2 regions of the Paenibacillus sp. sg306046 genome follow, and region 2 is predicted to be linked to the other one. Evidence: predicted binding sites of a transcription regulator. Region 2 holds the regulator's gene; the other holds the start of a gene.
The links. The regulator LexA, encoded in region 2, represses DNA repair genes until DNA is damaged. The targets are predictions, from matches to a motif close to CGAACATATGTTCG.
Positions count from the first base shown of each region.

Region 1: recA (recombinase RecA) is a predicted target of LexA. The motif match lies at 1,613-1,626, and genes of this name have one in related genera.

Region 1 is NZ_JCAMRT010000004.1:215,372-219,998, forward strand. It holds gene pgsA (CDP-diacylglycerol--glycerol-3-phosphate 3-phosphatidyltransferase) at 1-195, shown strand, start outside; gene AC6ROY_RS05890 (competence/damage-inducible protein A) at 272-1,519, shown strand; gene recA (recombinase RecA) at 1,705-2,757, shown strand; gene AC6ROY_RS05900 (regulatory protein RecX) at 2,855-3,586, shown strand; gene rny (ribonuclease Y) at 3,847-4,627, shown strand, end outside.
Region 2 is NZ_JCAMRT010000020.1:83,014-87,640, reverse strand. It holds gene AC6ROY_RS19390 (aldo/keto reductase) at 1-563, opposite strand, end outside; gene AC6ROY_RS19385 (DUF896 domain-containing protein) at 579-776, opposite strand; gene AC6ROY_RS19380 (LysM peptidoglycan-binding domain-containing protein) at 893-1,249, opposite strand; gene lexA (transcriptional repressor LexA) at 1,402-2,022, shown strand; gene AC6ROY_RS19370 (GNAT family N-acetyltransferase) at 2,221-3,144, opposite strand; gene glnA (type I glutamate--ammonia ligase) at 3,305-4,627, opposite strand, start outside.

The DNA.
Region 1 (4,627 bases), on a different contig from region 2:
GCGAGCAAGTGGGGCAAGTGGAAAACCGGCGTCCAGATTACGGCTATTATTGCGCTGCTGATCAATAATTTCCCGTTTGCCTTCATTGACTTCCGGTTCGATCTGCTGGCGAGCTGGGTAGCGGCTGTCATTACGCTTTATTCAGGCTTTGATTACTTCATCAAAAACAAACATGTGCTGAATTTCAGCGAATAGCAGCCTCAGCGCGTCAAGCGGGCTCAAGGGCGCGGTTTGCCGTCATGCTATACATAGGATGGAAGGGGATATCCCGATGAGGGCGGAAATTATTGCCGTCGGCACGGAGCTGCTGATGGGACAGATTGCAAATACGAATGCCCAATATTTATCCGGCGCGTTGGCCGAAATCGGGATCGGCGTTTATTTCCATACGGTGGTCGGCGATAATGTCGCCCGGATCAAGGATGCGCTGGTCATTGCCAAACGCCGTGCGGATGTCATTATTTGTACCGGAGGTTTGGGCCCGACGCAGGATGATCTGACCAAGGATGTGCTTGCGGACGTGCTGGGACGCGCGCTCGTGATCCACCAGCCGTCGATGGACAGCATGACGGAGTTTTTCGCAAGCCGAGGGGCGCAGATGGTGGCGAGCAACGCCAAGCAGGCCTTGATGCTTGAAGGCAGCGATCCGCTGGCGAATACGACGGGACTGGCCGTCGGCAGCGCGCTTACCGTGGACGGGACGCATTATATCGTATTGCCGGGTCCGCCGCGCGAAATGAAGCCGATGTTTGACGACGAGGCGCGGCCTTGGCTGCAGTCCCGGTCCAGGGAGCTGCTGCCGCTGCATTCGGTCATGCTGAAGTTCGCCGGCATCGGCGAATCGCTGCTGGAAAGCCGGCTGATCGACCTGATCGACGGGCAAACGGACCCGACCATTGCTCCTTACGCCAAGGAGGGAGAAGTAGCGATACGTTTGACGACGCGAGCGGCTGACCCGGAAGCCGCCGCAGTGCGGCTGCAGCCGCTGGAAGCGGAAATTCGCCGCCGGGTCGGTGAATTTATTTATGCGGCGGCGGACATTTCGCTGGAGGAAGCAATCGTGCGCAAGCTGGGCGAGGAAGGGCGGACGCTCGCTGTCGCCGAAAGCTGCACCGGCGGGCAGCTGTCCGATCTGCTGACAGCCGTGCCAAACGGGCAGGGCGCGTTTGTAGGCGGCGTCATCTCCTATACAAATGACATTAAGCGCCGCGTGCTTGGGGTGCCTGCCGGGCTGCTGGAGGGCGAAGACGCTCCTGGCGCCGTCAGCCCGCAAACCGCTGAGGCGATGGCCGAGCGCGTCATGGAGCTGTGCGGAGCGGATTACGGCTTGTCCGTGACCGGAGTTGCCGGGCCGGCGGAAGCCGAGGGCAAGCCGGTCGGACTTGTCTATGTTGGCCTGGCGGTCCGGGGACAGTCAGCGGTCAGCGTGGAGCTGCGAATTTCCGGGACGCGGCCGATGGTCAAGCTGAGAGCAGCCAAAAGCGCGCTCTATCAGCTCTGGAAGCGGCTGAAAGATTAGTTGCCGCAGCGTGCAAGATCAAGTATAATAACGTTATGCGGAAGCACCGTAACAACCTGAACCCTTGTTACGGTTTTTGTTTGGGTTTCGATGCGAATGTATGTTCGAAAAATAGCTTGGCAAACGATGCGAAACGCGGTATGATGGTAGTATCATAGAAAATATAAGAAGAGGAAGTGAGTCTCTTGACGGATCGTAAAGCAGCTCTGGAAAATGCCCTTCGTCAAATCGAGAAGCAGTTTGGCAAAGGTTCGATTATGAAGCTGGGTGAGTCCACCCATATGCAAGTAGAGACCATTCCAAGCGGTTCGCTGGCGCTTGATATTGCACTGGGAATCGGCGGATTTCCGCGCGGACGTATTATCGAGGTGTACGGACCGGAGTCGTCCGGTAAGACGACTGTCGCGCTGCATGCGATTGCAGAGGTGCAGAAGGCGGGAGGTACGGCCGCATTTATCGACGCCGAGCATGCGCTTGATCCGCTGTACGCAAGCAAGCTTGGCATTAACATTGACGAGCTGCTGCTTTCGCAGCCGGATACGGGCGAGCAGGCGCTTGAAATCGCCGAAGCGCTCGTACGCAGCGGCGCCGTTGACATCATCGTCGTTGATTCGGTAGCGGCGCTTGTGCCGAAGGCGGAGATCGAAGGCGAGATGGGGGATTCGCACGTGGGCTTGCAGGCGCGTCTGATGTCTCAGGCGCTGCGCAAGCTGTCCGGAGCGATCAACAAGTCGAAGACGATCGCGATTTTCATCAACCAGCTGCGTGAGAAGGTTGGCGTCATGTTCGGTAATCCTGAGACGACGCCAGGCGGACGCGCCCTGAAGTTTTACTCCTCTGTACGGCTTGATGTAAGACGGATCGAAACCATCAAGCAAGGCAATGATATGGTCGGTAACCGGACTCGGATTAAAGTTGTCAAAAACAAGGTCGCTCCGCCGTTTAAACAGGCTGAGATCGACATCATGTACGGCGAAGGCATCTCGCGCGAAGGCAGCTTGGTCGATATCGCAACCGAGATGGATATTATCCAGAAAAGCGGCGCCTGGTATTCGTATAACAATGATCGCCTGGGCCAAGGGCGGGAAAATGCGAAGCAGTTCCTTAAGGAAAATGTCCATGTGGCCGATGTGATCGAGAAGAAAATTCGTGAAAATAGCAATCTGATTGCGGTATCCGGCCCGAATTCGGACGATGAGATCGAAGAGGACGAGGCGGAATTGGCAGTATTGGAATAGCGGTACCAGGCACGGGCACCTTTTCTTTCGGGAAGGGGTGCTTTTGTTTTGTTTCCGTCAAACGGCAATTTGGAGAGCGAAGGGATGAAGCGATGTTATGATGAAGGAATTTGATGAGCAGGAAACACAGCCGCCGGTGACGCTGGAAGGCATCATTACGAAGGTTGAACGCCAGCCGAGAGCCAGGCAGCGCTACAACGTTTTTTTAAACGATACGTTTGCGTTTTCCGTTCATGAGGACTTGATGATCAAGTACCGCTTGCTCAAGGGCGTTCAGATTGAAGCTGAGGAGTATACGCGGATTTTGGCTGAAGAGGAGCGGCATCGCGCGTATCTGAATGCCATTCGGCTGCTGTCCAGCAGACTGCGTTCGGAATACGAGATTCGCGAACGACTCAAGCAGAAGGAGTTCGAAGCGGATGTCATCGGGCATGCCATTGAACGGTTGCGGAATGAAGGGTATTTAAACGACGCGATGTTTGCCGAGATGCTGGCCAAGCAGCGGTCGGAGTCGCAAAAAAAAGGGCGGCATTGGATCAAGCAGGAGCTGCAGCAGAAAGGGGTCCCGAAGGAGCATATTTCATCGGCACTGGAGCAGGTGGATGAACGGACGGAAACGGAAGCGGCCTACCAGCTTGCGAGCAAACGTTATCGTAAAACCTGGGAGGAGGATGCGCAGAAGGCGCGGCGGAAAATCGCCGGATTTTTGCAGCGCCGCGGCTATTCAGGCAGTGTTGTCAGTCAAGTTATGGCTCGAATGCCACAAGCGGCAGGAGGCGGCGAGGAATGGCCGGAGCATGGCGAGGAAGGCGAATTTGACGGCGATTAAAAGGCGTACAAGCCGCTTGCTGCGGAGATTATTGAACATGCCGATGTGAACGGCTTGACAAGCTTTCTGCACAACCTATAAAATGTTGTTGTACATTCATGATTTACGGAATCGATCTTTGTCAGCCCAAAGACTCGATTCGCAAAGTAAAATCGCCAATTTTTACTTTACTAACGCAAGCTGAATGGATTAAAAAACCTGAATATCCCAAGCTTACCCCTTGGAGAAACAACGAGGGAGGTGAACTGATGCCTACGGTAATGGCCACAGTCATCTGGGTCCTAGTCGTTCTCGTTGTTGGTGCAATTTGCTTCGGGATTGGTTATTTTATCCGCAAGTCCCTTGCAGAAGCGAAAATTTCCAGTGCTGAACAAGCCGCCCAGCAAATCGTGGAAAACGCGCGCAAAGAGGCGGAAGCGCTGAAAAAAGAAACGGTTCTTGAAGCCAAAGATGAAATTCACAAGCTCCGGACCGAAGCTGAAAAAGACATTCGTGACCGTCGGAATGAAACTCAACGACAAGAAAGACGATTGTTGCAAAAAGAGGAATCGCTGGATAAAAAATTGGAATCCCTTGAACGAAAAGAAGAGCAGGTCGCCAACAAGGAGAAACGAATCGAAGAAACCCAATCGCATATTGATCAGATCTACCGTGATCAAGTATCCGAGTTGGAGCGAATTTCCGCGCTGACGATGGATGACGCGAAGCAGATCATCCTCAGCAACGTGGAGCAGGAAGTTCGCCACGAAACCGCGCAACTTATTAAAGAAATCGAACAGCAAGCCAAAGAAGAGGGCGACAAGAAGGCCAGAGACATCATTACACTTGCGATTCAGCGGTGTGCGGCGGATCATGTTGCCGAAACGACAGTATCTGTCGTGTCCTTGCCAAACGAAGAGATGAAGGGACGGATCATCGGTAGAGAGGGACGCAATATCCGGGCTTTGGAAACGCTAACCGGAATCGACCTCATTATCGACGATACGCCTGAAGCGGTTATTTTGTCCGGCTTCGACCCGATTCGCCGTGAAATTGCCCGGA
Region 2 (4,627 bases):
TCACGATCCATCTCACGGCTGACCAGACTGTACTGCGGCTGAACGGAAATAAACCGCGCATAGCGGTTAAAATCGCTGATCCCTAACGCCTTCATCAATTGATAGGCGAGAAAGTTCGAACAGCCGATATAACGTACCTTGCCGCTGGAAACCAGATCATCCAAGGTGCGCAGCGTTTCTTCGATCGGTGTCAGGTGGTCCCCGACATGAACCTGATACAAATCAATGTAATCGGTTTGCAGCCGTTTCAGGCTGTCATGAACCCCATCCAAAATATGCTTGCGTGACAGACCGCGTTCATTGACGCCGGAACCGACAGCCATTCTGACCTTAGTCGCCAGTACGATATCAGAACGGCGATGGCGGATCGCTTTGCCGACGATCTCCTCCGATTTACCTGATACGTACACGTTAGCGGTATCAATAAAATTGCCGCCCTGCTCCAGGAAGCGGTCTATCATATGGATGGAGTCGCTTTCGCTCGTTGAAGAACCAAACGTCATCGTACCTAAACAAAGCTCAGACACAACAAGACCGCTTTTCCCCAAAATCCGATAGTTCATGCCGACCCCCGCCCTTTACTTCTTCTCGTCATCCTCATCCACAAACTTGATATTGTCGAGTTGACTGCGCAAGGAAGATTTGAACGATTGGATATATTTGGCTCGCAGCTCGTTCCGCTCCTCCAGTTCTGACTCGGTTAATCCTTCGGCCTTCGCTTTGCGGGCCAGCTCATTAATCCTTTTGACTGTTTCATCGTGATCCGCTTCCTGCATACTGATCCTCCTTGCCCCTTCCTTGTCCTGAATAGCTCAAATTATACTTTGACATTCCGGGCATGTATTGTCAAGAGAAGGCTTGAGGAGATCGGAAATCACGAACGTTCGCGCTTTTAAGGAAGCAGCAGCTTTTGACCGGACCGCAAGGAGGAATCCTTCATTCCGTTCAACTTTTTTATTTCATATATATAAACCTGAATGTTCACATCAGGCGATTTATGTGCCGAAGCGATCCTCCAGAGCGTGTCCCCGTTGTTTACAACGATCGACATCTGTGCTTTCGTCTGTGGACCTGCCGCATAGGCGTCCGAGTGATCAAGCAGCATCGTGATCAGGAAGCTCGTCAGAAGCAGCACCCCAAGCGCAGCAGTTATGACAGCAACACGCTCCTCCCGCGTGGCCCTCCTGCGTAAAGCTCTTTTTCTGTCGGCGCCATAACCTGTATCTTGAAATGCAATGGTTTGAATCATCTCGCAGCCCCCCCAAACATTCGTTCTGTCTATATCCTAAATTATCACGAACAAACGTTTGCGTCAATCGTTTTTTTCGAACTTATGTTTGTACGAACGGTTATTCTGTGATATACTTCGACATAACGATTCCCTATCATTGGAGTGATACGATGAGCAAAATTTCTTCTCGCCAGCAAGCGATTCTTAACTTCATCAAAACAGAAGTAAAAGATAAGGGCTACCCGCCTTCCGTCCGTGAAATCGGCGAAGCGGTCGGACTTGCCTCTAGCTCCACTGTCCATGGCCACCTGGAACGACTTGAGAAAAAAGGTCTGATCCGACGCGACCCGACGAAACCGCGGGCGATTGAGATTTTGGACGGCGCATCCGGTGACGGAGCATTTGCTGTCGCCGTAGCCCGCGTCCCGCTGATCGGCCGGGTAACAGCTGGCGTTCCGATCACGGCAACTGAAAATATCGAGGATTACTTCCCGCTGCCTACGCATTTTGTCGGCGAGCATAACGTGTTTATGCTCAGTGTTATTGGCGAAAGCATGATTGATGCCGGCATTCATAACGGCGATTATGTCATCGTTCGCCAGCAGCAAACGGCCAACAACGGCGATATCGTAGTTGCCATGACCGAAGAAGATGAAGCAACGGTCAAAACCTTCTACAAAGAAAAAGACCATATTCGCCTGCAGCCGGAAAACCCGACGATGGACCCGCTGCGGTTAACGAACGTCTCCATTCTCGGCAAAGTCATCGGCGTATTCCGCAATATTCATTAACTCGCTTCCGCCAAACGCAACAGCCAGGTTGACAGAGCGTCTGGTTTCCGATCACTATACATCCGTTCGCCAAACGACAAAACCCGTCAGACTGTCACCATGCTCCGGTGATGCAGCCTGACGGGTTTTTAACTGTCCATGAATTTTCAGGCGGCTAGGGACTAACAAACTTATCCCGTACCCAGCGCAGCAGAGCAATCACAAAATGTCTGGATCATGCTCCTGCGCCAGCCGCTCCTGCACAGCCTCCACACTTGCCCGGTAATAGTCGGTCGCCAGACGACTTTGAAACCCGCAGGCGCGGTACAAGCTGCAAGCCGGTTCATTGCGGCTGTCAACATCCAGCACAAGCCATGTCGCGCCTGCCGCCCGAGCCTCCTGTTCCATTAAACCAAGCAGCTCCCTTCCCAGCCCAGTCCGCTGACGGGCAGGATGAATGCCGAAGCCATACATCGTAGCTTCAGCTTCTTCTAGCAGCAAGCCGCAAATGCCCGCCAGCTCGCCGTCTGTCATCGCTGCATACTCCACCCGATTGGCAGAAGCGATTCCGTTCTCAAAGCGAACCAATCCTTCCTCTATCCTGGTATGAAATACAGCATTCGACAGCTGGGCAAACGGCTGCAAATCTTCACCTGGCTTGATCCTGCGCAGCGAGATTCGCCCCGTCCCTTTCGCGTTCGAACTCATTGATCCAACTTGGCGACAAAGCGTATATTCCGTATAAGCATAGACTGCTCCCAGCCGCCGCAAGAAGGAATGGGCCGCCGTTGCTTCGGGCGCGGTCAAAAACAACAGCTCCCTGATCTGATGCTGCGCCAATAAATGTGCCGCCTGCGCGACCAAAGCGGTGAAATAACCGCGGACTCTGCTCTGCGGACGCGTAAAGCCGGACAATTCCGCTTCATCCAAGCCCGGCGCAAACAAGCTCACAAAGCTGGCAAGCTGCCCTTGCTCCTCCATCAGCAAATAAGCGGGCATATCACGCTTGCTATTGAAGGAGGTATCCAGATGCACGGGAATTTGGAAGCCGTCCGCTTGCTCAGCCTGCGCGTGAAGCAGCCGGACTTGCTCCTGCTCGGTTTCACTCAAACTTGCCTGGACCCGAAGAATCGCGTTCGCCATCGTGTCCACCGCCCTTCCTCATTTGCTTTGACTGCTCCTGCATTCAACCTGTCTGCACCCAAGTAAAATTCACCCGAGTCCGTCCAAAAATGAGCAACCGCGTGCCGTAACATAAAAAACGGGCGTCCGGTTTCCCGAACCCCCGTTACTGCGTCAGCTTTTAATACAACGTTAAATACTGCTCTCTCTCCCAAGCGTGTACCTGCGTCCGATAGATGTCCCATTCGATTTCCTTCAGCTCAACGAAGTGAGCCAAGGCGTGATCGCCCAGCGCATCGCAGATGACATCGTCGCGAAGCAACTCGTCAAGCGCCTGCTTCAGGTTAACCGGCAAGCTTGGAATACCTTGCTCCTCCCGCTCCTCTTCGGACATCACATAAATGTTGCGGTCCGTCGGAGGCGGCAGCTGCATTTTGTTCTTGATCCCGTCCAAGCCGGCCTTCAGCATAACCGCAAGCGCCAGGTAAGGGTTGGCTGCCGGGTCCGGGTTGCGAACTTCCACGCGTGTGCTAAGACCGCGGGATGCCGGGATGCGGATCATCGGGCTGCGGTTGCTTGCCGACCAAGCTACGTAACAAGGCGCTTCGTAGCCTGGTACGAGACGCTTGTACGAGTTGACGGTAGGGTTCGTAATCGCAGCGAATGCACGCGCATGGCGCAAAATGCCAGCCATATAATAACGGGCCGTCGCACTCAAGCCGAGCTTGTCGCTTTCATCGTAGAACGAGTTTTCATTGCCGCGGAACAGCGACTGGTGCGCATGCATCCCGGAACCGTTTACGCCGAACAACGGCTTAGGCATGAAGGTCGCATGCAAGCCATGCTGACGGGCAACCGTTTTAACAACAAGCTTAAACGTTTGAATTTGGTCGGCAGCTTTGATAGCATCGGCATATTTGAAGTCAATTTCATGCTGGCCAGGAGCTACCTCATGGTGGGACGCTTCAATTTCAAAACCCATTTCTTCCAGCGTCAGCACGATTTCACGACGGCAGTTCTCGCCAAGATCGGTCGGCGCCAGATCGAAATATCCGCCCTGGTCATTCAGCTCCAGCGTAGGGTTCCCCTTCTCATCGGTCTTAAACAGGAAAAATTCCGGTTCAGGTCCAACGTTCATCGCGGTATATCCCATCTCCTCGGCTTCCTTCAAGGCAGCCTTCAGGATGCCGCGGGGATCGCCAGGAAACGGACGCCCGTCCGGCAAATAAATATCGCAGATCAGACGCGCTACGCGGTCTTCCGTCACCCAAGGGAAAATAACCCACGTAGACAGATCCGGATACAGGTACATATCGGATTCCTCAATGCGTACATAGCCTTCAATCGAGGAGCCGTCAAACATCATTTTATTGTCCAACGCCTTTTCCAGCTGGCTGACCGGAATTTCGACGTTTTTGATCGTTCCAAGAAGATCGGTGAATTGCAGGCGAATAAAGCGGACGTTCTGTTCCTTTGCAATACGCAAAATATCTTCTTTGGTAAA